DNA from 3 places in the Streptomyces sp. NPDC029526 genome. Region 1 is predicted to be linked to each of the others. Evidence: riboswitches for the same ligand, from Rfam matches in the RefSeq annotation. Region 1 holds a riboswitch; each other region holds the start of a gene.
The links. Region 1 has a riboswitch for cobalamin ahead of AB0F01_RS20145 (energy-coupling factor ABC transporter permease). Riboswitches for the same ligand answer to the same signal wherever they lie in the genome.
Positions count from the first base shown of each region.

Region 2: it holds a riboswitch for cobalamin, as region 1 does, so the genes downstream of both, AB0F01_RS16640 (ABC transporter substrate-binding protein) here and AB0F01_RS20145 (energy-coupling factor ABC transporter permease) in region 1, are expected to answer to the same signal.
Region 3: it holds a riboswitch for cobalamin, as region 1 does, so the genes downstream of both, AB0F01_RS31180 (ABC transporter substrate-binding protein) here and AB0F01_RS20145 (energy-coupling factor ABC transporter permease) in region 1, are expected to answer to the same signal.

Region 1 is NZ_JBEZWE010000009.1:34,600-50,648, forward strand. Features, by position in the region: gene AB0F01_RS20100 (hypothetical protein) at 1-290, shown strand, start outside; gene AB0F01_RS20105 (helix-turn-helix domain-containing protein) at 383-1,441, opposite strand; gene AB0F01_RS20110 (hypothetical protein) at 1,750-2,229, shown strand; gene AB0F01_RS20115 (flotillin family protein) at 2,429-4,474, shown strand; gene AB0F01_RS20120 (DNA repair ATPase) at 4,543-9,645, shown strand; gene AB0F01_RS20125 (SGNH/GDSL hydrolase family protein) at 9,954-10,748, shown strand; gene AB0F01_RS20130 (ATP-binding cassette domain-containing protein) at 10,894-11,853, opposite strand; gene cbiQ (cobalt ECF transporter T component CbiQ) at 11,850-12,599, opposite strand; gene AB0F01_RS20140 (energy-coupling factor ABC transporter substrate-binding protein) at 12,606-13,019, opposite strand; gene AB0F01_RS20145 (energy-coupling factor ABC transporter permease) at 13,016-13,807, opposite strand; cobalamin riboswitch at 13,837-14,021, opposite strand; gene AB0F01_RS20150 (ABC transporter substrate-binding protein) at 14,204-15,793, shown strand; gene AB0F01_RS20155 (ABC transporter permease) at 15,814-16,049, shown strand, end outside.
Region 2 is NZ_JBEZWE010000006.1:105,429-113,725, forward strand. Features, by position in the region: gene AB0F01_RS16630 ((2Fe-2S)-binding protein) at 110-817, shown strand; gene AB0F01_RS16635 (tetratricopeptide repeat protein) at 1,100-1,918, shown strand; cobalamin riboswitch at 2,010-2,194, shown strand; gene AB0F01_RS16640 (ABC transporter substrate-binding protein) at 2,350-3,318, shown strand; gene AB0F01_RS16645 (iron ABC transporter permease) at 3,333-4,412, shown strand; gene AB0F01_RS16650 (ABC transporter ATP-binding protein) at 4,409-5,251, shown strand; gene cobN (cobaltochelatase subunit CobN) at 5,316-8,297, opposite strand, start outside.
Region 3 is NZ_JBEZWE010000041.1:1,301-6,436, forward strand. Features, by position in the region: gene AB0F01_RS31170 (ABC transporter ATP-binding protein) at 34-882, opposite strand; gene AB0F01_RS31175 (iron chelate uptake ABC transporter family permease subunit) at 879-1,907, opposite strand; gene AB0F01_RS31180 (ABC transporter substrate-binding protein) at 1,940-2,980, opposite strand; cobalamin riboswitch at 3,023-3,216, opposite strand; gene AB0F01_RS31185 (ATP-binding cassette domain-containing protein) at 3,631-4,266, shown strand; partial or broken gene AB0F01_RS31190 (metal ABC transporter permease) at 4,263-4,916, shown strand.

The DNA.
Region 1 (16,049 bases):
CCGCGCCTCTGCGCGCCCGGCTGCGCTGCGGCGCCGCCCGTGCCGACCTGCGGGCGACCCCCCGGCCGGGCCCCGAGGGCACCTGGCAGGTGACCGTCACCGCGCGGATCCGCGGCCGCCACCTGTTCCGCCCGGTGGCGGCCCTCGTCCTCGCGTTCGTCCACGCGCACCTGCGACGGGCCTTCGCCGACGGCCTGGAGCGCATGGCCCGCGACTGGAACGAGGAGGCGCCCCGCCTGACGGCGATGCCGGCCGACGCACTGCGACGCGAGATGCTGAAGGACGTCTGACGGCGCCGCGCGAGCCGGGCCGGGCCCGCGGGAGCCCGAGCCGGTCCGCGGGCCGCCCCACCCGGCGCTCGGCGTCACCGACCGCCCCCGCGTCACAGCTCCGTCGTCGGCCAGTCCAGCAGCCGGGCGCCGATGACCGCCGTCTGCAGCATGTAACGGTGCGCCGGATCCGCCGGGTTGGCACCGGTGAGGCTGCGGATGCGCTCCAGGCGGTAGGTCAGCGCGCGCACGCTCAGGGAGAGCCGGCGGGCCGCCTCCGCGGCCACGCACCCCGCGTCGAAGTACGCGGTGAGGGTGTCCAGCAGCGGCATCGGACCGCCGCGCGCCGTGGTGAGCGGGCCCAGGGTGTTCTGCACCAGGTCGGCCATGGCCTGCCGGTCGCGGGACAGCACCGGATAGACGAGCAGGTCCCCGGCCCGCAGCACCGGTTCGTCCATCCCCAGCCGTTCGGCGATCTCCAGCGTGCTCAGCGCCTCCTCGTACGACTGGACGACCCCGCCGGGCCCCGACCGCGCGCGTCCGACGGCGACCTGGCCGCCGTCGGTGGCGGCGTGCGCCTGCTTGGCGAAGTAGGAGAGGACCTCCTCCTGGTGTCCCGGCGCGATGCACAGCAGGCGCCCGTCCTTGGTGGTCAGCAGCACGTTGCGGTCGTCGAACCGTGAGATCAGGGCGAGTTCCACCCGGCGGGCCACCGGGTCGCCCTCGTCGTAGGCGACCGGGCCCCGGGCGACGGCCACCGCGTGGGCGTGGGACAGCCGCAGGCCGAAGCGTTCCGCCCGTTCCGCGAGCCGGCCCAGGTCACTGCGTCCGTGCAGCAGGTCGTCGATGAACTCCCGTCGGGCGGCCTCCTCCTGACGGACCGCCATGCGCTGGGCCCGCTCGTACCCCTCGGCGAACGCGTCCACCACCTGCTGGACGGCGGCCAGGGCGTCGGCGGCCGATGCGGCGGTGCGCGGCCAGGCGTCCCGGGCGGCCGCCAGATGGGCGCTGACCAGGCGGCGCAGTCCGAAACCGTCCTCGGCGGCCCGCTCGCCCAGGGCCCGGCGGGACGCGATCTCGTCCCGGGTGAGGCGTCTGCCCGTGGCGGCGACCTCCACCAGGATCCGGGCATAACCTTCGAGATACTCCTCCGGGATCTCGCGATCCGCCACTGTTCCCCCTCAATATTGACGCGCTCCTGACGCGCCTCTGACGTTGTCCTGACGCGGAGTTGGCCCGCCCCCGGCATGCAGACCCTAGTGAACATTGCCGGAATCCGGCAATGCGCGAGTGGATCAGCGTCCGGCATCATGGACCGCGGGGAGCACCACGGAAGGTTCCGGTGCCGAGCACCGGCAGGTGCGGGTACCGGAACCGGAACCGTGCGGTGCCACCCGGCGGTGCCGTCCGAACAGGGCACCGCGGACGTGCGCGGCGAGCGCGAGGACGCAGCGGGACGACGAACGGAAGGGGGCCGGGGATGCGCGTACTGATCGAGACCGCGACCGGCCTGCCCGTCCTGTTGTTCACCGCCGGCCTGGTCGTGGCCGCGGGCTTCTGGCTGCTGGTCGCCCTGGGTGTCACCAGCGCCGACGCCTTCGACGGGGACGCGGACCTCCGAGCGTGGGGTCTGGGTGGAGCGCCGGTCGCGGTCGTGCTGTCCCTGCTGACCCTGACGGCGTGGCTGCTCGCCCTGGGCGCCGCCGTCCTGCTGGCCGCGTTCGGGCCGACGGCTTCCGGAGGCGGACTGCTGCGCCTGCCGGTCGCGGCCGGCGCGCTGTTCGCCGCCTGGCGGCTCACCCGCTTCTTCGTCCGGCCGCTGCACCGGCCCTGCCCCGACGAACCCGCGCCGTCCCGGTCGGTCCGCGGGCTCGACGGGGACCGGGGCGGCCTGCCGCACGCGCCGCACCACGGGGCCGACACGCCCCTCCCGCACGTGCCGCACGACCGCGCCGCCTGACCCCGCGGCACCCCCGCGCCCCCGGCGCGACCGCCCTCCGGCACCTCGCCACCCCACCCGATCGCACCCGTCTCCTGCCCGACGGGCCGGGCCCCGCGCCCCTGCCCCCGGCCCGTCACACCCCGTCGGGCCCCGACACCGCTCCGTCACCGCAGCGCACCTCCCAGCTCTCGAACCAAGCTTCCGAAGGACGTGTCCCATGGATGCCGCCACCGTGGGCGTCGCCGTAGTCGCCGGCGTCTCCCTGTTGTTCGTACTCGTCGCCCTGCTGGTCGTCTCGACCCTGTTCCGCAAGGTGGAACAGGGCAAGGCGCTGATCGTCTCCAAGATCCGCAAGGTCGACGTCACCTTCACCGGACAGGTCGTGCTGCCGGTGCTGCACAAGGCCGAGGTCATGGACATCTCGGTGAAGACCATCGACATCACCCGGGCCGGCAAGGAAGGGCTGATCTGCCGGGACAACATCCGCGCGGACATTCGCATCACGTTCTTCGTCAAGGTCAACAAGACCGTGGAGGACGTCATCCGGGTCGCCCAGGCGGTGGGCACCGCCCGGGCCAGCGACCGCGACACGCTTCAGGAGCTGTTCCACGCGAAGTTCTCCGAGGCGCTGAAGACCGTCGGCAAGCAGATGGACTTCACCGACCTCTACACCAAGCGTGAGGAACTGCGGTACCGGATCATCGAGGTCATCGGCGTCGACCTGAATGGCTACCACCTCGAGGACGCGGCGATCGACTACCTGGAGCAGACGCCGCTGACGCAGCTCGACCCCGGCAACGTGCTCGACGCGCAGGGCATCCGCAAGATCACCGAGCTGACCGCCGTGGAGCACATCCGCACCAACGAGGCCCAGCGCGGCGAGGAGAAGGAGATCACCCGGCAGAACGTCGACGCCCGCGAGGCGATCCTGGAGCTGGAGCGGCGGCAGACCGACGCCGAGATCAAGCAGCGCCGCGAGATCGAGACCGTGCGGGCCCGTGAGGAGGCGGAGACGGCACGGGTGGTGGAGGAGGAGCGGCTGCGTGCGCAGAGCGCCTTCCTGCAGACCGAGGAACAGCTCGGCGTGCAGCGCGAGAACCAGGCCCGCGAGGTCGCCGTGGCCGCCAAGAACCGTGAGCGGGTCATCGCCGTGGAGAGCGAGCGCATCGAGAAGGACCGCCAGCTGGAGGTCATCGCCCGCGAGCGGGAGACCGAACTGACCCGCATCGCCGCCTCGAAGGAGGTCGAGGCGGAGAAGCGGGAGATCGCCGAGGTCATCCGGGAGCGGGTCGCGGTGGACCGCACGGTCGCCGAGCAGGAGGAGTCCATCAAGCGGCTGCGGGCCGTGGAGGAGGCCGAGCGCGAGCGGCAGGCCGTCGTCATCGCCGCCGAGGCCGAGGCGCAGGAGAAGCTGGTCAAGGACATCAAGGCCGCCGAGGCCGCCGAGCAGTCCGCCACCCACCGTGCCGCCGAGGAACTCACCCTCGCCGAGGCCCGGTTGAAGACCGCCGACCTGGACGCGCGGGCCAAGCTGCGGACGGCCGAGGGCATCCAGGCGGAGGCCGCCGCCGAGGGACTGGCGGCCGTCCAGGTCCGGGACAAGGAGGCCGACGTCATCGAGAAGGCGGGCCGTGCCGAGGCCGAGGCCACCCAGGCGCGGATGCGCGCCGAGGCCGAGGGCGCCCGGGCCCGGGCCCTCGCCGAGGCGGAGGCCATCGGCGAGAAGCTTCGCGCGGAGGCCGCCGGCCTCACCGAGAAGGCGGCGGCGATGGCCGCCCTGGACGAGGCGTCCCGCGGGCACGAGGAGTACCGGCTGCGCCTGGAGGCGGAGAAGGACGTCCGGCTGGCCGGCCTGGAGGTGCAGCGGCAGGTCGCCGAGGCGCAGGCCACGGTGCTCGCGACCGGCCTGGAGAACGCCGACATCAACATCGTTGGCGGGGAGTCCGTCTTCCTCGACCGCCTGGTCTCCTCGGTCTCGCTCGGCAAGGGCATCGACGGCTTCGTGCAGAACTCCGAGACCGCCCAGGCCCTCGCCGGCCCCTGGCTGGACGGCACCGCCAGCTTCACCGACGACCTGAGCCGCGTCCTCGGCTCCGTGTCGACGGCCGACGTACAGAACCTCACCGTCTCCGCCCTGCTGATGCAGCTGATGCGGGCCGGCGGCGAGAACACCGGTCGGTTCGAGGAACTGATCGCCAAGGCTGGTGAGTTGGGGCTCGCGGACACTCCGCTGGCCGCGTTGAACGGCCACGCCCGGGCCTGACCCACCACGGACCGGGAGCCGCCGCACAGGGGACGGCGGCTCCCGGTCGTCCCACCCGAGAGGCAGCCATGACCACCGGCACGCACGACACGGCCACCCCGCACGCCCCCGGCACGGCGCACCCGTCCACCCACGACTCCACGGTCCCCGGCGCGACCCCCGGCGGCGACGGCAGCCCCAGCACCCCGGGCACCCCGGCCCCCGGCACCGACACCCCCGCCGGCGGGGCCGCCGACCGCACGCCCGGCGCGGAGGCCGCCGACGGCGGCGCCTACCAGGTGCTGCGGGACCGCCTCGGCGCCGAGGCCGCCGACCTCGCCCGCCGCGCCGAGGAGCTGAACCGGCGCCGCATCGAGGAGTTCGGCTCCGCCGGACTGAGCCTGACCGGCACCGAGCGGCTGCGCACCGAGCGCACCAGCGTGCCCCGCGACCTCGTCGCCGTGGGCGACGCGCTCCTCTTCGGCTACGAGGCCCGCCCCCGCCCGGAGAACGAGACCGCCGTCGGCGACGTCCTCGCCCTCCACGACCGCGACCTGAACCGGCTGCCCGACGACGCCGTGCCCGGACTCCTCGACGACCCCGCGTTCGTCCGCGAGTTCGCCGCCCTGCACCGCTACTACCGCCAGGCACGCCTGCTGCGGCTGCGCCGCGTCGACGGCACACTCCTCGCCGTCTTCCAGACCGGCGAGAAGGCCGACGACATCCGCGTCCTGCGCTGGTCGGTCACCGAGGACGGCCGGACCGCCTTCCTCGACGCACGCGGCGACCGCGACCACGCCCGCACCCCGGCCCCCGACATCGAGTGGACCCGCACCACCCGCGAGGACCACGTCCTCGGCCGCCACCCGCACGTCTCCGTGCTCGGCGAGGTCTTCGTCGACACCCTCGGAGGCACCCTCACCGTCAAGACCGCGAACGACACGGACAGCCCCGACGGCATCCACTCCGAGCCCGTCGACGAGCCCCTGCAGTCCCTCGCCGACGCCGAGATCGCCCACGCCCGCGTCGGCGCCCTCGTCCTGCTGCGGGTCCTGCCCTACAAGGAGACCGCCCACCGCCACCTGGTCTTCAACACGCTCACCAGGACCGTCGTCCGCCTCGACGGCATCGGCCGGGGCTGCCGCCGCCTCCCCGGCGACCAGGGCATCGTCTTCCCCGGCGGCTACTGCCTGGCCGCCGGGCCGCACAAGACGTACGACCTCGACACCACCGGCACGGACTTCGAACGCGAGGTGCGCTCGCCCAACGGCGAGGACGTGCTGTACGCCTTCCACGCCCCCGCCCGGGGCCGCGCCCTGCTGCTGTCGTACAACGTCATCCGGGAGGAGGTCGCCACCCCCCTCACCGGCCACGGCTGGGCGCTCACCGACGACGGCACGCTCACCCTGCTGCGGCCCGACGGCGACGACCCCGCCCGCGTCCACCCCGTCCAGGTCTGGCACACGCCCTACGTCTCCGACACCCACGCCGCCGCCCGGCCGCCCGGCGACGGCCCGCTCGCCCGGCTCGGCAACGCCGACCTGGTGCGCGGCATCTCCGACTGCCTGTCCCTGGCCCGCTCCGTCGCCGAGACCACCCCGACGACCGAGGTCCACCAGGCCCTGGTCACCGCCTGCGTGCGCACCCTCGACGCCCACCACTGGCTCGGCGACGCCGACCTGGGCGACCTGCGCTCCCCGCTGGAGCGGATGCGCGGCACCGCCGAACAGGTCCTCGCCGAGTTCGAGACCGTCCGCTCCCTCACCCGCCACGCCGCCGACGCCCTCGACGAGGCCGCCGGGCGGGTCGCCGCCGTGGTGCGCCGACTGCGCGGCGAACAGCCCCGCGAGGCAGCCGCCTGGGTCACCGGACTCACCGAACTCCGGCACGCCCAGGGCCACCTGCTCACCCTGAAGGACCTGCGGTACGCGGACCGCGCCCGCATCGACGAACTGGCCGCCGGCGCCGAGGCCGACCTCGCCTCCTTCGGCCGGCGCGCCGTCGACTTCCTCGCCCGCGAGGACGCCTTCGCCGCCCACCACGCCGACGTCGAACGTCTCGTCGCCGACGCGGAGGCGATCACCACCGCCGCCGGGGCCGCTCCGGTCGCCGCCCGCCTGGAGGAACTCGCCGACGGACTGCGCACCGTCACCGAGGTGGTCGGCTCCCTCGACATCGCCGACACCACCGTCCGCACCGCCGTCCTGGAACGCGTCGCCGAGGCTCTCGGCGGCGTCAACCGCGCCCGCGCCACCCTCGACACCCGCCGCCGCGCCCTCCTCGACCGGGAGACCCGCGCCGGGTTCGCCGCCGAACTCGCCCTGCTCGGCCGCACCGTCACCGGCGCGCTGGCCGCGGCCGACACCCCCGAGGCGTGCGACGACCAACTGGCCCGCGCCCTCGCCCAACTGGAGGTGCTGGAGTCCCGCTTCGCGGAGTCCGACGACGTCCTCGGCGAGCTGATGGACCAGCGCACCGCGATCCACGAGGCGTTCACCGCCCGCCGGCAGAGCCTCACCGACGCCCGCGCCCACCGCGCCGAGCAGCTCGCCACCGCCGCCGAGCGCGCCCTGGAGGCCGTCGCCCGCCGCTCCGCGGCCCTCGCCGACGCCGACGCCGTCAGCACCTACTTCGCCTCCGACCCGCTGATCGTCAAGGTCCGCCGCACCGCCGACGAACTGCGCGCACTCGGCGACCGCGTCCGGGCGGAGGAACTCGACGGCCGCATCCGCACCGCCCGCCAGGAGGCGGACCGGGCGCTGCGCGACCGCACCGACCTCTACGCGGACGGCGGCCGGGCCGTCCGCCTGGGCGGACACCGCTTCGCCGTCACCGGCCGGAGCCCCGAACTCACCCTCGTCCCGCAGGGCGACGGCCTCGCCTTCGCCCTCACCGGCACCGACTACCGGGCCCCCGTCGACGACCCCGCGATCCTCGCGGCCCGCCCCTACTGGAACCGGCACCTGCCGTCCGAGTCGCCCGAGGTCTACCGCGCCGAACACCTCGCCGCCCGCCTGCTCCACGACCACGGCCCCGACGCGCTGAACGCCGCCGACGACCTCGGCGCCCTGGTCCGCCGGGCCGCCGAGGAGGCGTACGACGAGGGGTACGAGCGCGGGGTCCACGACCAGGACGCCACCGCGATCCTCACCGCCGCCCTGCGCCTGCACGGCACCGCCGGCACCCTGCGCCACGAGCCCGCCGCCCGCGCCGCCGCCCTGCTGTACTGGGCCCACGGCACCACCCCGGAGCAGCGGTCCGTCCTCACCCGCCGGGCGCGCTCCCTGGCCCGCGCGGCCGACGCCTTCGGCCCCACCCCCGCCCTCGACGACCTCCGGGCGGAGACCGAGCGGGCGGTCGCCGCCTGGCACGGCGACGCGACCGTCCCCGCCGGTGCCTCGGCCGCCTACCTCCTGGAGGAACTCACCACCGCCCCCGAGGGGTTCGTCCTCGCCGCCCGGGTGCACACCCTGCTCGACCGCTTCCGCGAGGCGGCCCCCGCCGCGTACCAGGAGGACCTGCCCGCCCTGGCGGACCTGTCCGCGCGCCGCCGCCTGGTCGAGGCGTGGCTGACGGCCTACGCCACGGCCACCGGTGCCGACGTCACCCCCGGCGACCTCGCCGAAGCGGTGGCCGCCGAGCTGTGCCCGGACCTGCCGCGCCACGTCTCCGACGCGCCCCTGACCACCACCGTGGAGGGTCTGCTCGGCACCCATCCCCGCATCACCGACCGCCGACTCGGCCTGCGCGTCGACGAGTTCCTCGCCCGCACCCGGCGGTTCCGGGAGCAGGACGTGCCCGCCTTCCGCGCCTTCCAGCGCCACCGCACCGAGCTGGTGACCGCCGAGCGGGCCCGGTTGCGGCTGGACGACCACCGCCCGCGCGTGATGTCCTCGTTCGTCCGCAACCGCCTGGTCGACGAGGTGTACCTGCCGCTCGTCGGCGACAGCCTCGCCAAACAGCTCGGCACCACCGGCGAGGACGCCCGCACCGGCACCGGCGGCCTGCTGCTGCTTCTGTCCCCGCCCGGCTACGGCAAGACCACGCTCATGGAGTACGTGGCCCACCGGCTCGGCCTGCTGCTGGTCAAGGTGAGCGGCCCGGCCCTCGGCCACGCCGTCACCTCGCTCGACCCGGCCGAGGCGCCCGACGCGACCGCGCGCCAGGAGATCGAGAAGATCAACTTCGCGCTGGCCGCCGGCAGCAACACGCTCCTCCACCTCGACGACATCCAGCACTGCTCGCCCGAACTGCTCCAGAAGTTCATCCCGTTGTGCGACTCCACCCGCCGCGTGGAGGGCGTCTGGCAGGGCGAGCCGCGCACCTACGACCTGCGCGGCAAGCGGTTCGCGGTGTGCATGGCCGGCAACCCCTACACCGAGTCGGGGGAGGCGTTCCGGGTGCCGGACATGCTCGCCAACCGCGCCGACGTGTGGAACCTGGGCGACGTCCTCACCGGCAAGGAGGAGGTGTTCGCCTCGAGTTTCGTGGAGAACGCGTTCACCGCCAACCCGGTGCTCGCCCCGCTCGCCGCCCGCGACCGCGCCGACCTCGCCCTGCTGCTCCGGCTGGCCGCGGACGACCCCACGGCCCGTCCCGACCGGCTCGCGCACCCCTACGCGCCCACCGAACTCGACCGCGTCCTGGCCGTGCTGCGCCACCTGCTCACCGCCCGCCGCACCGTCCTCGCCGTCAACGCCGTCTACATCGCCTCCGCCGCGCAGTCCGACGACGCCCGCACGGAACCGCCGTTCCGGCTCCAGGGCTCCTACCGCAACATGAACAAGATCGCCCAGCGCATCCAGCCGGTCATGAACGAGGCCGAACTCGCGGCCGTGGTCCACGACCACTACACGGCCGAGGCGCAGACCCTCACCACCGGCGCCGAGGCGAACCTGCTCAAGCTGGCCGAACTGTGCGGCACGCTCACCCCGTCGCAGGCGGACCGCTGGGCCGAGGTGAAGGCCGCCCACGTCCGCACCAGCACCCTGGGCGGCCCGGACGACGACGCGCTCACCCGCGCCATCGCCGCCCTGGCGGTGCTGGGGGAGCGGATCGCCGCCGTCGAGACCGCCATCACCCGGGCTGCCGACCCGCGCCGCCTCCTCGCCGGCCCGCCGACGCACCCCGCGCCGCCGGCGCCCCCGTTCACCGCGCCCCCCAACGGGGCCGGACGGGCGGAGGTGGGCTGAGCGGGGCGAGGGGAGCGAGGGGACGTCGGCCACCGTCCCGGCCGGGGGGCGGGACGGTGGCCGGCCGGCGGTTTCCCCGGTGCGCGGCGCCGGGGGTAACCGCACCGCTCCAAGTCCCGTCGGACCTTCACGACAAGACCCCACGTCAGAGGTTTATCCACGCGCGTAGTTGATGTGAGCACCTCAGTATTCGGGGCATTCCGGATGACTTCCAGCGCGACGGTTACCGCGCGGTATCCCGGCCTGCTACAACCGTGCTTGCTCCCTCAACTACCGGTGCAAGTAACGCGTGTGAAGGGTGGATACACGTGTCAGTGCGTTCCCTCGCGGCTTCTCTGGCGACCCTCCTGCTGGGTGCCGCCACCGTCCTCGGCCTGGCGCAACCCGCCTCGGCGGCCGGACAGCACTACGTCGCCCTCGGCGACTCCTACTCCTCCGGCGTCGGCGCCGGCAGCTACACCTCCGAAAGCGGTGACTGCAAGCGGAGCACCAAGGCGTACCCGCAGCTGTGGGCGAACGCCAACTCCCCGGCCTCCTTCCGCTTCGTCGCCTGTTCGGGTGCGACGACCTCCAGCGTCTCCAGCGGGCAACTGGGTGCGCTGACCTCCTCCACCACCCTCGTCAGCGTCTCGGCGGGCGGCAACGACATCGGCTTCGCGGACGTCATGCAGGCCTGCGTGCTGCAGAGCGAGGCCACCTGTGTCAGCCGCGTCAACACCGCCGTCGGCCAGATGCAGAACTCCCTGCCCGGCAAGCTGGACTCGCTCTACAACGGCATCCGCGCCCGCTCCCCGCAGGCGCACATCGTGGTCCTCGGCTACCCCCGCTTCTACAAGCTGTCCGGCACCTGCATCGCCGGCCTCACCGAGACCGAGCGCGGCGCCATCAACAACGCGGCCGACGTCCTGAACGGCGTCATCGCCAAGCGGGCCGCCAACGCCGGGTTCACCTACTCCAGCGTGGTCGACGAGTTCACCGGACACGAGCTCTGCTCCGGCGACGCCTGGCTGCACAGCGTGACCCTGCCGGTCACCAACTCCTACCACCCGAAGGCCGTCGGCCAGTCCAGCGGCTACCTGCCCGCCTTCCGCTCGGCGCTCTAGACCTCGCGCCGTCCGCAGGACGCCCGTCGGCGGGCGCCCGCCCGTAGGCCGTCCCCCGGAAGGCCGCCGAGGGCCCGCCGCCGAAGTCCCTTCTCCGAGGGCCCGTTCCCCCCACCGCGCACCACCGGGGGAACGGGCCCTCGGCTCACCGTCCCGGGGCCCCCGGCCCCCGGCGGCCTCCGGCCGCATCCGGACCACTCGGCGCGTCTGGCGCATCCGGCGTGTCCGGCGCCCCGCGCACCCCACGGATCGCCTCCTCGTCCGCCACGCCCCCGTCGGCGGCGAGGGCGAGAAGCTCCTCCGCCGTCCGCGGCCCCGCGGACGCGTCGCCCAGCAGGCCCCGGGTCCGCAGGACATGGCCGGCCGCCACGCCCCACGGCAGCCGCAGACCGGCCGCGGCGAGCAGGTCCGTACGGGCCAGCAGGCCGGCGACCGGGCCGGTGCGCACCCCCGACGGCGTGAGCAGCGCCGCGTCGTCGGCCCAGCGCAGCGCCAGGTCCACGTCGTGGGTGGCCATCACCACCGTGGTGCCGCCCGCGCGCAGCCCGTCGAGCGTGGTGAGCAGGCGTTCCTGCCCGTCGGGGTCCAGGCCGGCCGTGGGCTCGTCGAGGATCAGCACCCGGGGCCGCATGGCCACCGCCCCCGCGATCGCCGCCCGTTTGCGCTGCCCGTAGGAGAGCAGGTGGGTCGGCCGGTCGGCCAGGGCGGTGATGTCCAGCGCGGCCAGCGCCTCGGTGACCCGGTGCCGCACCTCGGCGTCGGGCAGCCCGAGGTTCAGCGGCCCGAACGACACGTCCTGGCCGACGGACGCGGCGAACAACTGGTCGTCGGGGTCCTGCACCACCAGCTGCACCGCCGTCCGCAGCCGCGTCAGCCCGGCCCGGTCGTACCGCACCGGCTGCCCATGGACCGTCAACTCCCCGGTGTGCGGGCGCAGTCCGCCGCTGAGCAGACGCATCAGGGTGGTCTTGCCACTGCCGTTGCGCCCCAGCAGGGCCAGCGCACGCCCCTCGCGGACCGCGAAGTCCAGGCCGCTGAGCACGGCCGGACCGTCCTCGTAGGCGAAGGACGCGCCCCGCAGGGCCACCAGTTCGCACTCGCTCACGACAACGGCCCTTCCAGGACGAGTGCCAGGGCCGCGAGGGTCGCCAGTAGGGCCAGGCTCGCGGTCGTGAAGGGCACCGAGACGCGCACCTCGGGCACCAGTACCCGCAGGGTGCCGTCGTAGCCGCGCCCGGCCAGCCCGGCCTGGAGGCGCGCCGCCCGGTCGAAGGAGCGCACGAAGGCGGTGGCGCCGAGCCCGCCCAGCGAGCGCCAGGTCGCGGCCCGGGTGGTGTGCCCGAGCCGGGCGGCCTGCGCCTCACGGACCCGGCGGACGGCGTCGAGCAGCAGGAAGCTCATGCGGTACGTCACCAGCGCCACGTCGACGAGCGGCGCCGGCACCCCGGCCCGGACCAGGCGGGGCAGCAGGTCGGACATCGGGGTGGTGAACGCGAACAGCAGCACGCCGAGGGAGGCGGCGGAGGTCCGCAGCAGCACCTCCGCGGCCCGCTGCGGGCCGTGGGCCGCGGGGGAGAGGAACCCTCCGGGACCGCCCACCTGCACCAGGAGCGGGAGCGCCCCGGTGACGCAGAAGGCCAGCGGCACCCGGTAGGCGCGCCACAGCCGGCGGCCGGGCACCCGGGCCGGGCCCAGCAGCAGGGCGACGGCGGTCACCAGCACCAGGGCCGCGCCCGGCCAGGGCGGCAGCGAGACCGCGAGCACGGTGAGCCCGAGCCCCAGTACCGCCTTGTCCACGGGATGGCGGCGGCGCCAGTGACTGCTGTGCGCCGCCGCGTCGATCGGGAGCACCCGGGATCAGACCCGCCGCTCGCCGGCGTCGTCCCCGGGGCCGGGGACCGCGTCCGCCCGCGCGCCCGGACCGGCTGCCGTGACCCCCGCGTCCGCCCCTGTGGCAGTGGAGGCCGACGCCCGCTCCTCGCCCTGCCGGCGGCCCCGCCGCAACCCGAAGTAGTACGCGAGGACGCCCGCGCCGATCGCCGCCTGGAGGGCGAACAGGGCCGACTCGACCTCTCCGGACGGGGGTTCGTACAGCGGCGAGAACCACGGTTCGTAGTCCGGGGCGATCTCGGTGATCGCCGTCTCCGCCTCGGCGTCCGCACCGGCGAAGGGCTCCTCCTTGTGGTCGCCGAGCCCGAACACCAGCGGGATCACCGCGAGCACGACGACGGCGAGCAGCAGCAGCGTGTTGATCCTGGCGTTCCGGCTCATCGGGTCACCGCCCCGGAGGTCGTACCGGAGGCGCCGGGAGCACCAGAAGCGCCAGAAGCGCCCGAAGTGCCGGACGCGCCGGACGGGTGGGACGGGTCCGCGGCGTCCGCCGTCCCGCGCCCGGCCCGCGTCACCAGCACGCCGAGCCGGGTCAGCTCGCCCCGGCTGGAGCGCACCAGCAGGCGCATCACCAGCACGGTGAGCAGTCCCTCGCTGACCGCCAGCGGGATCTGGGTGACGGCGAAGACGGCGCCGAACGTGCCGAGCGCGCCGGCGAAGCCGCTGCCCGGGTCGGGGAAGGCGAGCGCCAGCTGCACGCTGGTCACGCAGTACGTCGACAGGTCGGCGGTGAACGCGGCGGCGAACACCGCGCCCATCAGCGGCACGTCCGCGCGGCGCAGCAGCCGGTAGACGCCGTACCCGGCCCACGGTCCGACGACCGCCATCGAGAAGACGTTGGCGCCGAGCGTGGTCAGGCCGCCGTGGGCGAGCAGCAGCGCCTGGAACAGCAGGGTGATGGTGCCCAGGACCGCCATGACCGGCGGCCGGAACAGGATGGCGCCGAGTCCCGTCCCCGTGGGGTGGGAGCAACTGCCGGTCACCGACGGCAGTTTCAGCGCGGACAGCACGAACGTGAACGCTCCGGAGGCGCCCAGGAGCAGGGTGCTCTCGGGATGGTTCCTGACCTCACGGACGAGCGACCGGGCTCCGTGGACGACGAACGGCGCCGACGCGGCACCCCAGGCGACCGCGTGCGCCGGTGGCAGAAAACCCTCGGCTATGTGCATGGCTCAGCAGACCCTCTCCAGCACCTCGTGGATGGTTGACGCGCCTTGGCCGGTCTCCTGGCTGACGGGTACCACCGCCCGTGCTCCGCCTTCCCGGGTCCCGAAGGACCCAGTGGCCGCCCGTGGGGGCAGGAGCAGGACTTCCCGATCACAGTGGCGAGGGCCGCACCGGTGTCGCACCGGATTTCCCGTCACCAAGGCGTGGCGACAGTAGTGCCCGTTCCCGTCCGGTGACAAGCGGTCACAGGGGGCGCACGCACGGCGCCCGGGCTGCACGGACGCCGCGCGCCCCGGAGTGAGGGGGTGCGCGGGGACTGGGGGGAGCCGGTATCGGGTAGCCCCTTGCTGCAACTAATATGCAACAACGATGATCGGTCAACTGGAGTGTGAGGTTCGATGACGACCCGACGCGTACGGAGCGCCGCCGTCGCCGCGGTGATGGCGGGCACGGTCGCCGCCTGCTCGGCACCGGGCAGCGGCGGTGCGGACGGCGGTGCAGCCGCCGACGCCGTGGTGATCGGGGTCCCCTCCGAGCCGGACACCCTGAACCCGCTGCTCGGCTACGGCAAGGACGGCAACTCCAAGATCTTCGACGGGCTGCTGGCCCGCGACGCGGAGATGAACCTCCGGCCCGCCCTCGCCAAGGACCTCCCCGAGGTCGCCGACGACGGCCGCACCTACACCTTCACCCTCCGCGACGACGTGAAGTTCAGCGACGGCGAGCCGCTGACCAGCGAGGACGTCGTCTACACCTACCGCACGGTGCTCGACGACAAGACCAACAACACCGCGAAGAGCGAACTGGACGCCATCAAGGAGGTCCGGGCCGACGGCGACCACAAGGTCGTCTTCACCCTCGACTACCCCTACGCGGCCTTCGCCTCCCGCACCGTGCTGCCCATCGTCCCCGAGCACGTGGCCGGAAAGCAGGACCCCAACACCGGCTCCTTCAACACCCGGCCGATCGGCACCGGACCGTACGTCCTCACCGACTGGCGCAAGGGCGAGAAGCTTACCTTCAAGGCCAACCCGGACTACTGGGGCGGCGCCCCCAAGGTGAAGAAGCTCACCATGGCGGTCATCGCCGACGACGACGTCCGCGCCACCCGGCTGCGCTCCGGCGACCTCGACGGCGCCACCCTGCCGCCCAACCTCGCCGCCACCTTCGAGAAGGACGACGACCGCAGGACGTACCGGGCCACCTCCTACGACTTCCGCGCGGTCACCCTCCCCACCGAGCACCCCGTCACCCGCGACACCGCCATCCGCCGGGCCCTGGACCTCTCCGTCGACCGCAAGGCCATGGTCGACAAGATCCTCGACGGCGCCGGCCGGCCCGCCTACGGCCCCCTCCCCGTCGACGACTCCTGGTTCGCCGAGGACGTCGAGCGCCCCCGCGACCTCGACCGCGCCAAGAAGATCCTCGACGACGCCGGCTGGAAGCCCGGCAAGGACGGCATCCGCGCCAAGGACGGCCGCCGCGCCGCGTTCACCCTCTACTACCCCTCCGGCGACAAGGTCCGCCAGGACCACGCCCTCGCCTACGCCTCCGACGCCAAGCAGGCCGGCATCGACGTCACCGTCGAGAGCGGGACCTGGGAGGTCATCGAGCCCCGCATGAAGCGGGACGCCGTCCTCGCCGGCTTCGGCAGCGTCGGCGACCCCGACTTCGGCCTGTACACCCTCCTGCACTCCTCCCTGGCAGGCGACGGCTTCAACAACATGGCCCGCTACGACGACCCGGCCGTGGACAAGGCCCTCGACGCGGGCCGCCGCACCCGCGTCCAGGCCGAGCGCGAGGCCGCCTACGACGACCTCCAGCGCGCCCTCGTGAAGAACCCCGGCTACACCTTCCTCACCCACATCGACCACCTCTACGTCCTCGACGACGACTGGGACGGCCTGACCACCCAGACCGAACCGCACGAGCACGGCTTCGCCAGCGGCCCCTGGTGGAACGTCGAGGACTGGAAGCCGAAGAAGTGAGCACCCTGCCCTGGGCGGCGATGGGACGGCTCGTGGCACGGCGGGCCCTGTTCGCCGTGCCCGTGCTCCTCGTCGTCACCTTCGGCGCGTTCGCCCTCGCCGCCGCCTCCCCCTTCGACCCCGTGAAGGCGTACGCGGGCACCGCCGCCCTCGGCGCCGACCAGGAGACCCTGGACCGGCTGCGCGAGAACCTGGGCGTCGACCGCCCCCTCACCGCCCGCTGGTGGGACTGGCTGACCTCCGCCGTCACCGGCGA
Region 2 (8,297 bases), on a different contig from region 1:
GCGAGCGGGCCGGGATCACCGCGGACGAGGAAGGCAACCGGAGGCTGCGCCACCCCGGGAGGACCCTGCACACCCGGTCCTTCCCCGAGCTGACCAGAACGGTACGCACATGGTGAACGCCACGACATGGGACCGCGTGTCCGCCGTCGGCCCCTACTTCGAGGTGACGGCCGGGCCGCGGGCGCACACGGCGGACTTCCGCCCGATGGCCGAGCTGCACACCGACGCCGGCCCGCTCGACACGTCGGTCGGGCTGGTGGGCCGGCGGATCGGCACCGACGAGCCGCGCGTGGCCGCCTCCACCCTGCACCTGGGCACGGCCTCACGGCTCTGGTCGGTGGCCCTCGCCTCGGCGGCGCTCACCGGAGCCGTCCCCGACCTCGGCCCCGAGGGGCTGTGGTGGCGCCGGACGCCCACCGGGCCGCTCGAACTGTGGCTGCCCGCACCGCACATGCTCACCGCGCGAACGGACACGGCGCTGCACCGCACCGTCGTCGAGCAGAATCTGGTCCCGCTGGCCGACACCGTCCGGCGCGTCCACGGCGTGTCCCCGCACACCCTGCGCGGCAACGCGGCCTCCGCCCTCGTCGGCGCCGCACGGGTCCTAACCGCCAGCGCACCCGACGCACCCCACCCCGTCCTCCCCCTGGTCCGCGCCCTGCTGGACCGACCACCCCTCGCCGGCGCGGGAACCCTGCACACCGGCCGCCCGCACACCCTCACCTTCCACCGCCACAACTGCTGCCTCTACTACCGCGTCCCCGGCGCGGGCACCTGCGGCGACTGCGTCCTGAACACCAGGGAGCGCACCGCATGACCACCACGGACGTGACCGTCGTCGCCACCGAGCGCCGGCGGGCCCCAGCACGTCCGGGCCCTTCCGACGGACGAGGCCACGCTCCTCGACCTGATCACCACCGTCTTCACCGACCACTGGCGGCCCCTCCACCCCCGCGCCCCGGGGACCCGTGGTGACCGCCCGAGGGCCGACCCCGGCCCCGCGCATGGCCGGATCCGGGCCTGCCCCGGCAGCGAGGACGGGTCCCGGTCGGGGCACGCGCCGGAGAGGACGTCGAGCGCACCCGTATTCTCGCCCGTCATGAGATGGTTCCGCGCACGCCGCCGAAGCGACGACGAGAAGATGACGGGCACGCCCGTGGCCGAGGCCAAGGCCCTGTACGAGGCCGGTCGTTACGCCGAGGCGGAGGCCGGGGCGCGCGCCGTGGCCCGGGGGCGCGACGACGAGTACGCGGCCGTGGCGCTGAACATCGCCGCCCTGGCCGCGGGCGCACAGGGCAACCACGCCGACGCGCTCGCCACCTACGACGAGGCGCTGACCGCGTTCCAGCGGACTTTCGGCGCCGACCACTGGCTGACCCTGAAGTTGCGCTCGGACCGCGCCCAGCAGATGACCTCCCTCGGCCGGCACGCCGAGTGCGAGGCGGAGTGCGCGGCGGTCGCGGAGGCCGCGGACCGGGGAACGGGACCGGAGATGTCCCGCCTGGCCGCGGCGGCCCGCAACGGGCTGGCCTTCGCCCTCAACGCGCAGGGGCGCCACCAGGAGGCCGAAGCGGTCGCCCGCGAGGCCCTGGCCGCCCACCGGGAACGTGACCGGCAGGCCCTGGTCCTGCGGCTCGGCCTGGCGCGCAGTCTCAACGGTCAGGCCCGCCACGACGACGCCCTCGCCGAGGCGCGGACCGCCGACACGCTGTACCGGGCCCTGCCCGCGCATCAGCGTCTCCCGGACACCGGCGCCGTCGAACTGGTCGTCGCCAACGCCCTGTTGGGTATGGGCCGAGCCGACGACGCCCGTCGGAGGGCCGCAGCGGCACACGCTGCCTGCCTGTCCTCCTTCGGCCCGGACCACCGGCGCACCGTCGAGGCGCGGGCGCTGCTGGAGCGGATCGACGGCGGGTGAGGACCGCCGGCCGGCCGGCGGGAGCGCGTGGGGAAACCGGCTTCCGCCGCCCCGCGCTCCCCCGTCACCGCCGAGAGCGGGCGGCACGGCGGAGCCAGTAGGATCAACGGGTCATCGCCGCGACGGGAGACAGGAAGCCGGTGTGAATCCGGCACGGTCCCGCCACTGTGACCGGGGAGTGCACCCCTGCTGCATGCCACTGCGCGCCGCGCGGGAAGGCGAGGGGGGAACAGCGATCCGGGAGTCAGGACACTGGCCTGTCGCGGGCCCGTCCCGAGGAGCGCGGACTCCAGGAGGCTCACGTGTCCCCCTTGTTCTCCCCTGCCCGCACACAGCGCAGGCACCACCCCGGCCGGCCGCCCCGCCGGCCGCACCCCCCGCACCGCTCACGCACGGCACCCCGCTCCCCCCGCGCCCGGGCCGCGGTCGCCCTGGTCCTCTCGGCGGTGCTGCTGAGCGCCGGCTGCGGTGCCTCCGGCAGCGGCTCCGCGGGTGACGCGAAGGCCGGGGCGCCGGCCCCGGAGGGCTTTCCGGTCACCGTCGACAACTGCGGTGTGACCACGACGTACGAGCGGCCCCCGGAGCGTGTGGTCACCATCCACCAGCACCCGGCGGAGCTGATGCTGGCCCTCGGCCTGAAGGACCGGATGGTCGGGACGGCGTTCCCGGACTCCGAGGTGCTGCCGGAGCTGAAGGCGGACTTCGAGGCGGTCCCTGAACTGGCCGAGCGGGAACCGTCCTTCGAGAAGGTGCTCGACGCGGAGCCCGACCTCGTCTACGGCGGGTACGGCAGCGCCTTCGACGAGAAGCAGGGGCGCTCCCGGAAGGCGTTCGCGGACGCCGGGATCGACACCCACCTCAACCGCGAGTACTGCGGCAAGAAGCGGGTGACGATGGACGACACCTACGACGAGATCCGCACCGTCGGCCGGATCTTCGGGGTGTCCGAGCGGGCGGACGCGCTGGTCGCCGACCTGCGGGGCCGGGTCGGGAAGGCGGTGAAGGCCGTCGAGGGCGAGCGTCGGGTGCCGGTGTTCGTGTACGACAGCGGGGACAAGGCCCCGTTCACCGCGGGCGGCAAGAGCCTGGGCACGGAGCTGATCCGGCTGGCGGGCGGGGAGAACGTGTTCGCCGACCTCGACGACGTCTTCGGTGACGTGTCCTGGGAGCAGGTCGTCGAGCGCCGCCCCGAGGTGATCGCGGTGTACGACTACGCGGGCGCCGGGAGCGTCGAGGAGAAGAAGAGGTTCCTGCTGGCGCAGCCCGCCCTGAAGGACGTGCCGGCGATCCGGAACAAGCGGTTCGTGGTGCTGCCGTTGACCGCGACCCTGGTCGGCGTCCGGTCGGCGTACGCGGTGGGTGACCTGGCGCGCGGGCTGCACCCCGAGAGCTTCCGGTGAGCGGCGCCGGCACCCTGGTGACTGCTCCCCCGCGGAAGGCGGCCGGCCCGCGGCGCGTCCGCCTCGGGCCGGTGCTGTTCGTCCTCGCGGTGCTGCTGGTGGCGTCCGCGACGGCCGGGCTGGCGATCGGGTCGGTGCGGGTGCCGCCGGGGCAGGTGTGGGGCATCGTCACGCACGCGTGGGGCGTGGAGTGGAGCGATCCCGGCTGGTCCCGGGCGCGCGAGACGATCGTGCTGGACGTGCGGGCGCCGCGGGTGCTGCTCGGCGCGGTGACCGGGGCCGGGCTGGCCGTCGTCGGCACCGCGCTGCAGGCGCTGCTGCGCAACCCGCTCGCCGAGCCGTACCTGCTGGGCGTGTCGTCGGGGGCGTCGCTGGGCGCGGTCTCGGTGATCGTGTTCGGGGTGAGCGTGTTCGGGCCGGTGTCGTTGCCGGCCGCCGCGTTCGCCGGGGCGCTGGGGGCGCTGCTGGTGGTGTACGCCACCGCCCGCGCGGGCGGCCGGATCACGTCGGCCCGGCTGGTGCTGGCCGGGGTGGCGGTCGCGGCCGTGCTCACGGCGGTGCTGAACCTGCTGCTGCTGACCACGGACCGGGGCAACGAGGCCCGCGCGGTGCTCGCCTGGACGCTCGGCGGTCTCGGCGGGGTCGGCTGGGACGCGCTGTGGCTGCCCGGGCTGGGGCTGGCGGTGGGCATCGGCGTGCTGCTGGCGCAGGCCCGGAACCTGAACCTGCTGCTGGCGGGTGAGGAGGCGGCGACCACCATGGGACTGGACGTGGCGCGTTTCCGGGCCCGCCTGTTCGTCCTGGTGTCCCTGGTCACCGGGGTACTGGTCGCGGCGGCCGGGCCGATCGGCTTCGTCGGCCTGATGATGCCGCACATCGTGCGGTTGTTCGTGGGGTCCGACCACCGCCGGGTGCTGCCGACGGCCGCCCTCGGCGGGGCGGTGTTCCTGATCTGGGCCGACATCGGCGCACGTGTCGTGGCGGCGCCCATGGAGATCCCCGTCGGCGTGCTGACGGCGCTGTGCGGGGGGCCGTTCTTCCTGTGGCTGATGCGCCGTGACGCCCGGCGTGGCACGGAAGGGGGGCTCGCGTGAAGGCTCACGGTGCCGGCGGCCTCTCGGGCCGCTCCGCCGTCGGGCTGTCCGTCGAGGGCGTGTCCCTCTCGGCGGGTGCGCGACGCCTGGTGCGGGAGGTGTCCCTGTCCGCCCGCGCGGGCGAGACCATCGGGCTGGTCGGGCCGAACGGCAGCGGCAAGTCGACGTTGCTGCGCGCCGTGTACCGGGTGCTGCGGCCCGATTCGGGCCGGGTGACGGTCGACGGGGCCGACGCCTGGTCGGTGCCGGTGCGGCAGCTGGCGCGGACTGTCGCGGCGGTGGTGCAGGACGGGGGCGCCGACTTCGAGCTGACGGTGCGTGAGGTGGTCGCGATGGGCCGTACTCCGCACAAGCGGTTCCTCGACGGGGACACGGCCGAGGACGCGGCGCTGATCGGTGACGCCCTCGCCGCGGTCGACGCGGCTCACCTGGCGGACCGCTCCTTCGACCGGTTGTCCGGCGGTGAGCGGCAGCGGGTGCTCATCGCCCGTGCCCTCGCCCAGCGGCCCGCCCTGCTCGTGCTGGACGAACCCACCAACCACCTGGACGTGCGGCACCAGTTGGACATCCTGGGCGCCCTGCGCCGGCTGTCCGCGACGGTGCTGCTGGCGCTGCACGACCTGAACCTGGCCGCGTACTTCTGCGACCGGCTCTACGTGCTGCACGAGGGGACGGTGGCCGCCGCCGGTACACCCGCCGAGGTCCTCACCCCCCGGCTGCTGGCCGAGGTGTACGGGGTCGCGGCGGAGGTCGGCGCGCACCCGGAGACGGGGGCGCCGCACGTGACGTTCCTGCCGGGGCGGACGGCCGCCGGCGCGTCGGCCCCGGGGAGCCGCTGACCCGGGCGGGCCGGTGCGGGGACCGCGGGGCGGTTCCCGCACCGGCACGAGCGAGACCGGCGACTCAGTCCTCGCCCTCCAGGTCGCCCTCCGTCTCCAGGAACACCTGCCGCAGCTGCTGGAGCACCTCCGGGTCCGGCTTCTCCCACATACCGCGCGACTCGGCCTCCAGCAGCCGCTCCGCGATGCCGTGCAGGGCCCACGGGTTGGCCTGCTGGAGGAACTCCCGGTTGGCGGGGTCCAGGACGTACGCCTCGGTGAGCTTGTCGTACATCCAGTCGGCGAGGACGCCGGTGGTGGCGTCGTAGCCGAAGAGGTAGTCGACGGTGGCGGCGAGTTCGAAGGCGCCCTTGTAGCCGTGGCGGCGCATCGCCTCGATCCACTTGGGGTTGACGACCCGGGCGCGGAAGACCCGGGAGGTCTCCTCGACCAGGGTGCGGGTGCGGACCGTCTCGGGGCGGGTGGAGTCGCCGATGTACGCCTCGGGGGCGGTGCCGCGCAGGGCGCGGACGGTGGCGACCATGCCGCCGTGGTACTGGAAGTAGTCGTCGGAGTCGGCGATGTCGTGTTCGCGGGTGTCGGTGTTCTTGGCGGCGACGGCGATCCGCCGGTACGCGGTCTCCATCTCGCCCCGGGCGGGGCGGCCGTCGAGTTCCCGGCCGTAGGCGTAGCCGCCCCAGACGGTGTAGACCTCCGCGAGGTCGGCGTCGGTGCGCCAGTCGCGGGAGTCGATGAGCTGGAGCAGGCCGGCGCCGTAGGTGCCGGGGCGGGAGCCGAAGATGCGGGTGGTGGCGCGCCGTTCGTCGCCGTGGTCGGCCAGGTCCTGCTGGACGTGGGCGCGGACGTGGTTGACGTGGGCCGGTTCGTCCAGTCCGGCCGCCAGGCGGACCGCGTCGTCGAGCAGGCCGATGGTGTGCGGGAAGGCGTCGCGGAAGAAGCCGGAGATGCGCAGGGTGACGTCGATGCGCGGGCGGCCCAGTTCCTCGTACGGGACGGCTTCGAGGCCGGTGACGCGGCGGGACGCCTCGTCCCAGACGGGGCGGACGCCGAGCAGGGCGAGCGCCTCGGCGACGTCGTCGCCGGCGGTGCGCATGGCGCTGGTGCCCCACAGGGACAGGCCGACGGAGTTGGGCCAGTCGCCGTGGTCGGCGCGGTAGCGCTCGAGGAGGCTGTCGGCGAGGGCCTGGCCGGTCTCCCAGGCGAGCCGGGAGGGGACGGCCTTGGGGTCGACGGAGTAGAAGTTGCGGCCGGTCGGCAGCACGTTGACCAGACCGCGCAGCGGGGAGCCGGAGGGGCCGGCCGGGACGAAGCCGCCGTTCAGGGCGTGCACGGCGTGGTCGAGTTCGGCGGTGGTGGCGGCGAGGCGGGGCACGACCTCGCGGGCGGCGAACTCCAGGATCGCGCGGACCTGTTCACCGCGGTCGGCGGGGACGGCGGCGGGGTCCCAGCCGGCATCCTCCATGGTCTGGACGAGGGCGCGGGCCTCCTCCTCGGCGGCGTCGGCGGTGGTGCGGGTGGCGGCGGACTCGTCGAGGCCGAGGGCTTCACGCAGGCCGGGCAGGGCGGTGGTGCCGCCCCAGATCTGGCGGGCGCGCAGAATGGCCAGTACGAGGTTGACGCGGTCGGCGCCGTCCGGCGGGGTGCCGAGGACGTGCAGTCCGTCGCGGATCTGGGCGTCCTTGACCTCGCACAGCCAGCCGTCGACGTGCAGCAGGAAGTCGTCGAAGCCGTCGTCGTCGGGGCGGTCCTGGAGGCCGAGGTCGTGGTCGAGGCGGGCGGCCTGGATGAGGGTCCAGATCTGGGCGCGGATCGCGGGCAACTTCGCCGGGTCCATGGACGCGATCTGCGCGTACTCGTCGAGGAGTTGTTCCAGGCGGGCGATGTCGCCGTAGGAGTCGGCGCGGGCCATCGGCGGGACGAGGTGGTCGACGAGGGTGGCGTGGACGCGGCGCTTGGCCTGGGTGCCCTCGCCGGGGTCGTTGACCAGGAACGGGTAGATCAGGGGGAGGTCGCCGAGGGCGGCGTCGGGGCCGCAGGCGGCGGACAGGCCGGCGTTCTTGCCGGGCAGCCACTCCAGGTTGCCGTGCTTGCCGAGGTGGATCATCGCGTCGGCGCCGAAGCCGCCGTCGTCGGCGGGGGCGGCGATCCAGCGGTAGGCGGCCAGGTAGTGGTGGGAGGGCGGCAGATCGGGGTCGTGGTAGATGGCGATGGGGTTCTCGCCGAAGCCGCGCGGGGGCTGGATGAGGATCAGCAGGTTGCCGAAGCGGAGGGCGGCCAGGACGATGTCGCCCTCCGGGTTCCGGCTGCGGTCGACGAACATCTCGCCGGGCGGCGGGCCCCAGTGCCGTTCGACGGAGGTGCGCAGGTCCTCGGGGAGGGTGGCGTACCAGCGGCGGTAGTCGGCGGCCGGGATGCGCACCGGGTTGCGGGCGAGCTGCTCCTCGGTGAGCCACTCCTGGTCGTGGCCGCCGGCCTCGATCAGGGCGCGGATCAGTTCGTCGCCGTCGCCGGAGGCCAGGCCGGGCACGTCGGCGCCGTCGCCGAAGTCGTAGCCCTCCTCGCGCAGCCGGCGCAGCAGGGCGACCGCGCTGGCGGGGGTGTCCAGGCCGACGGCGTTGCCGATGCGGGAGTGCTTGGTCGGGTAGGCGGAGAGGACCAGGGCGAGGCGCTTGCGGGCGGCGGGGACGTGCCGCAGGCGGGCGTGGCGGACGGCGATGCCGGCGACGCGGGCGGCCCGTTCGGGGTCGGCGACGTAGGCGGGCAGGCCGTCGGCGTCGATCTCCTTGAAGGAGAACGGCACGGTGATCAGGCGGCCGTCGAACTCGGGCACGGCGATCTGGCTCGCGGCGTCCAGCGGGGAGACGCCCTCGTCGTTGTCCTCCCAGGCGGTGCGGGAGCCGGTCAGGCACAGCGCCTGGAGGATGGGCACGTCCAGGGCGGCGAGGGCGCCCGCGTCCCAGGACTCGTCGTCGCCGCCCGCGGAGGCTTCCGCGGGCCGGGTGCCGCCGGCCGCGAGGACGGTGGTGACGATCGCGTCGGCGGCCCC
Region 3 (5,136 bases), on a different contig from region 1:
CCACGTCTCGTCGTTCGGGGCCTGGGGCCGCCCTCAGTTCGCTGCCACCGTGCCCAGGAAGCGGATGTGCGGCCGGTCGCCCGGGCCGGAGCGGGTGACCTCGGTGCGTACGCCGTACACGTCGGCGATCAAGGGCTCGGTCAATGTGTCGCCCGGGGTTCCGGCAGCGACCACCCGGCCGCCCCTGAGGACGACGACCTGGTCGCAGTACATGGCCGCCAGGTTCAGGTCGTGCAGGGCGACGACGCTGGTGACGGGGAGTTCGACGATCAGCTTCAACAAGTCGAGCTGGTGCTGGATGTCGAGGTGGTTGGTGGGTTCGTCCAGGAGCAACTCGCGCGGTTCCTGGGCCAGGGCGCGGGCGATCTGCACGCGCTGGCGCTCGCCGCCGGAGAGCGTGTGCCAGGGCTGGTCCGCGCGGCCGGTGAGGCCGGTGCGCTCAAGGGCGCTGCGCACGGCTTCCTCGTCGGCCGCGGTGGCGGGGGTCCAAGCGCGTCGGTGCGGGATGCGGCCGAGGCGTACGACGTCGAGAACGGTCAGCTCGACGAGGGTGTCGGAGTGCTGCTCGACGACGGCAACGCGCCTGGCGACGGCGCGGCGGCCCCAGGCGCCGAGGGGACGCCCGTCGAGGGTGACGATGCCGGAGGCGGGGGCGAGGACGCCGGACAGCAGCCGCAGCAGCGTCGACTTGCCGGAGCCGTTGGGGCCGAGCACCCCGGTCACGGAGCCGGGCCGGGGGGTGAGGCTCACACCGTCGACGATCAGCCGCCCGTCGAGGGTGCGGCTCACGCGGTCGGCAGCGAGGGTGTGCGGCCCGGCGGGTGCCTGTCCACGGCCGGGCGGCCGGGTACCGTCGTCCCGCCGCTCGGTGCCGGTCGTCATCGCATCCTCCTCGTGCGGTACAGGACCAGGACGAACGCCGGAACACCGACGAGTGAGGTGACCACGCCCACCGGCACCTCCTGGGGGTCGAGGACGGTACGGGCCAGGGTGTCGGCCCAGACCAGGAACACCGCCCCGGCGAGCGCGGTGACCGGCAGCAGCCTGGCGTGCCCCGGGCCGACGAGGGCGCGGGCGGCGTGCGGCAGGACCAGGCCGACGAAGCCGATCGCCCCCGCCGAGCTGACCAGCGCGGCGGTCAGCAGCGCGGTCACGCACAGCAGCACCAACCGGGTCCGGGCGACGGACACCCCGAGCGTGGCCGCGGCGTTCTGGCCGAAGGCGAAGGCGTCCAGGGTGCGTGCGTAGCCGAGGCACAGCACGAGGGCGAGCGCCAGGACGGCCGCGCAGAGCCCCACTTCGGTCCAGCCGGCCCCGCTGAGCGAGCCGAGCATCCAGAACAGCACGCCCCGGGTGGTCTCCGCGTCGGCCGCCGTCGTCACGACGAACGAGGTCAGGGCGGAGAACAACTGCATCGCGGCCACCCCGGACAGGACCACCCGGTCGGTCGTCCCGCCGAGGGTGTGGCTGAGGAGCAGCACCAGAGCGAACGAGCTCAGGGCGCCCACGAAGGCGCCGCCGGAGACGGTCAGGACGCCGCCGCCGGCGCCGAGGACGATCACGGCGACGGCGCCGGTCGACGCACCGGAGGAGACGCCCAGGACGAAGGGATCGGCGAGGGGGTTGCGCAGCAGGGACTGCATCACCGCGCCGCACACGGCGAGTCCGGCCCCGCACACCGCGGCGAGCAGGGTGCGAGGCAGCCGCAGGTTCCACACGATGCCCTCGCGGATCGGCGTGAGATCCGTCGAACCCCAGCCCAGGTGGGAGGCGATCACCGACCACACGTCGCCCACCGCGATGTCCGCCGGACCGATGGTGATGGCCACGGCGACGGACGCGGTGAGCACCGCCAGCCCGGCGCCCAGGCCGGCGACGACGCGCACCAACCGGACGGCACCCCGCATGGGGCGGACCGGGGAGGACCGCAGGGCGGTTCTCATCCGGCGAGCCCGTACTCGCGCAGCGCCGCGGCGACCTTCTCCACGCCCTCGACGGTACGGATCGTCGGGTTCATGGCCTGCCCGCTGAGCAGGACGTACCGCTTCTCCTTCACCGCCTTCATGTTCTTCGTCGCCGGGTTCGACTGCAGGAACGCGATCTTCTTCGCGGCCGACTCGGCGGTCTGCGACTTGCGCGTGAGGTCGCCGATGACGAGCACGTCGGGATCGCGGTCGGCGACGGTCTCCCAGTTGATCTGGGGCCACTCCTGCGTGCTGTCGTCGAAGACGTTCTGCGCGCCGAGCGCGTGGGTGATGATGCCGGGCGCGCCGCAGCAGCCCGCCATGTAGGGGGACTCCTGGTTCGCGAACCAGTACAGGACGGTGGTGTCCTCGGCGCGGATCCCCGCCGTGGCCTTCGTCACCCGGCTCTTCAGCCGGGCGACGAGCTTCTCGCCCCGCTCGTCCACGCCGAAGACCCGGGCCAGTTCCCGTACTTCGCGGTAGACCGTCTCCATGGTCAGGGGCTTGGTCCGTGAGCCGTCGCCGTCGCCGCTGTTGTCCTTGCCCTCGCAGTCGGCGGGTGACAGGTACGTCGGTACGCCGAGCTCCTCGAACTTCTCGCGGGAGGCCACCCCGCCCTTGCTCAGGGTGGAGGTGAAGGAGGAGGCGACGAAGTCCGGTTCGGTGTCCAGGACTCGTTCGAACGACGGCTGGTTGTCGGCGAGCCGGGGCACCTTGGCGTTGGCCTTCTCCAGTCCCTTCATGACCGGGTCGGTCCAGGTGGCGGTTCCCACCACGCGGTCGGCGAGGCCGAGGGAGAGCAGGATCTCGGTGGTGCCCTGGTTCAGGGACACGGCTCTCTTCGGCGGAGCCTCGACCGTCACCTTCTGCCCACAGTTGTCGAACGTGACGGCTCCTGCATCCGAGCCGCCGGACTTCGGGGACGAGCCGGAGTCGGAGCCGGAACCGCACGCGGTGAGCAGCAGTGCCCCGGTCAGGAGCAGGACGGAACAACAGGCGGGACGTGACAAGTGCACGGTTGCGGCTTCCTAGGCGTCGGGACCCATACGCGGGGTCCGTGCGGACGATCGGTCGCCAGCAGGTCTTCGGACTCGGGATCACCCCGGCGGGACGCCTTCCCGGACCCGGCCGTGACCGTCGTCCAGTGGCTCTGCTGCCCCGCCCGTCACCCTCACCGCTGCGCGTCAGTTCCGGACTCTCACCGGATTCCCTGACCCGTGCACGTGTACGGACACGCCCACGAGTTCGACTGGCGTCCGGAAGTTACCACAGCCTTACCCATGTGGTCCGACCTGCCCGTCGGCGGTGCCCGCCGGGCCGAGGCGCGCCCCCTCCAGGTGGCCGCCGCTCCCAGTGGCTTCTCCGGCGCTGGTTCGGCCATGCGAGTCCCCAGGCGTCGGCCGAAGGGGACAAAGGCCACTGCGGCGCGGGCCAGGTCTGCCGAACCCCCGACCGCAGCGGTTGTATGACGTCCTGCTCGTGATCGTCTTCTCGACCAGCACCGTCCGGCGCCCATGGCGCCGCAATTCCCGAGCCCCGCCATCGCGGGCCGAACGCGCCGCGGCCCGTCCGGGAAGCCAAGTCCGCTGCCGTCGCGGATCCTTCGCCCCGCCCGGGAACCGTCCGCCTCTCCCGTCCGACTGCTGTGAGGAGGCAGGGAGGTGGCATGGAAGGGCTGGATGTCCGGATGTCGGGCGTCGTGTGCCGGCACGGCCGGGTCGAGGCCGTGCGCGACGTCGATCCCGACGTCGTGCGCGGGCAACGGGTGGCGCTGACCGGTACCAACGGGTCGGGCAAGACCACGTTGCTGCGTGCTGTTCTGGGGCTGCACCGGCATGTCGCGGGCCGGATCCTGGTGGGTGGCCGGGACACCGGGAGTGCTGCCGAGTGGGCGTGGCGGCGACGGGCGTGCGCGTGGATCCCGCAGAAGCCGGCGACCGGACGTTTTCCCTTGCTGGCAAGCGAGTTGCTGGCCAGCGGCGGTGCGCGTGCCGAGGCGGCGGAGGCGGCCGACAAGCTCGGGGTCGGGCATCTCGCCGACCGGCCGTTGCACACTCTGTCCGGTGGTCAGCTTCAGCGTATGTACCTGGCGCGGGCGGTCGGCTGTGTGGCGGCCGGGGCGGGCGTCCTGCTCGCCGACGAGCCCACCGCCGCCCTCGACTTCTCCGGTCAGGAGGAGGCGGCCGACGTCCTGCTCTCCTTGCCGGTGACCGTCGTGGTCGTCACCCACGACCGGGCTCTGGCCGAGCGCTGCGACCGGGTGCTGGAGATGGCCGCGGGACGTCTGCGGGAGGTCCGGTGAGCGTCCTGGCCGCGGCCGACGTCGGTCAGCTCCTGCAGCTCGTGCCCGTTCAACGGGCGGGTGTCGCCCTGCTGGTGGCCGCGGTCGGACTGCCGGTGATCGGTGTCGTCATCGTCGGCCTCGACATCATGCCGGTGCGGTTCGCGATGATGCATGTCGCACTCCTGGGCATCGCCGTTGCTCTGCTGACCGGGCTCGATCCCATGCTGTGTGCGCTGGTGGCCTGCGCGCTCGCCGGCGCCGGAGTCGCTCCGCTGGCCCGTACCCCGGACGGTCTGTCAGGTGCCATGGGTCTGCTGATGAGTCTGGCGATCGCTGCCGCCCTGCTCGTGCTGGCCGTCTCCGGCGTCAACGCGGCGGGCGCCTTCTCCCTGCTCTGGGGGTCCATCCTCTCGGTCGGTACCGCCGACCTGTGGCTGCTCGTCGTGCTGGCCGTCGTCGTACCGGCTCTTTTCTGGTGGCGTCGCAGAGACATCGCGCTCCTCCTCTACGACCGTGAACTCGCCCTGTCCTCGGGCGTGCGGGTCGACCGGCTCACCCTCGTGCTGCTGGTCCTGGTCGCGGTGTCCGTCGCCGGGGCCATCAAACTCACCGGCGCCCTCCTCGTCGACGCGCTGACGCTTCTTCCGGCCCGCTCCCTGCCGCGCCTTGCTCATGGCGAAGAGGGGAAAGGGTGGTAAAGGAGCGTGCTGGTCGGCTCTCCCGTCCCGCTCTCGCACTCGCCTGCGAGCCGGCATCGAATTACCCCCGAGCCGGCCCAATGCCGTCGACTCTCGACATGCTTGATGAGACGTCAGGTAAGTCAGCATCCACTCAGCATCAGTTCCGTACGATTTCTCGCGCGTGCGCCTGGTCGGTGGCTTCGCGGCA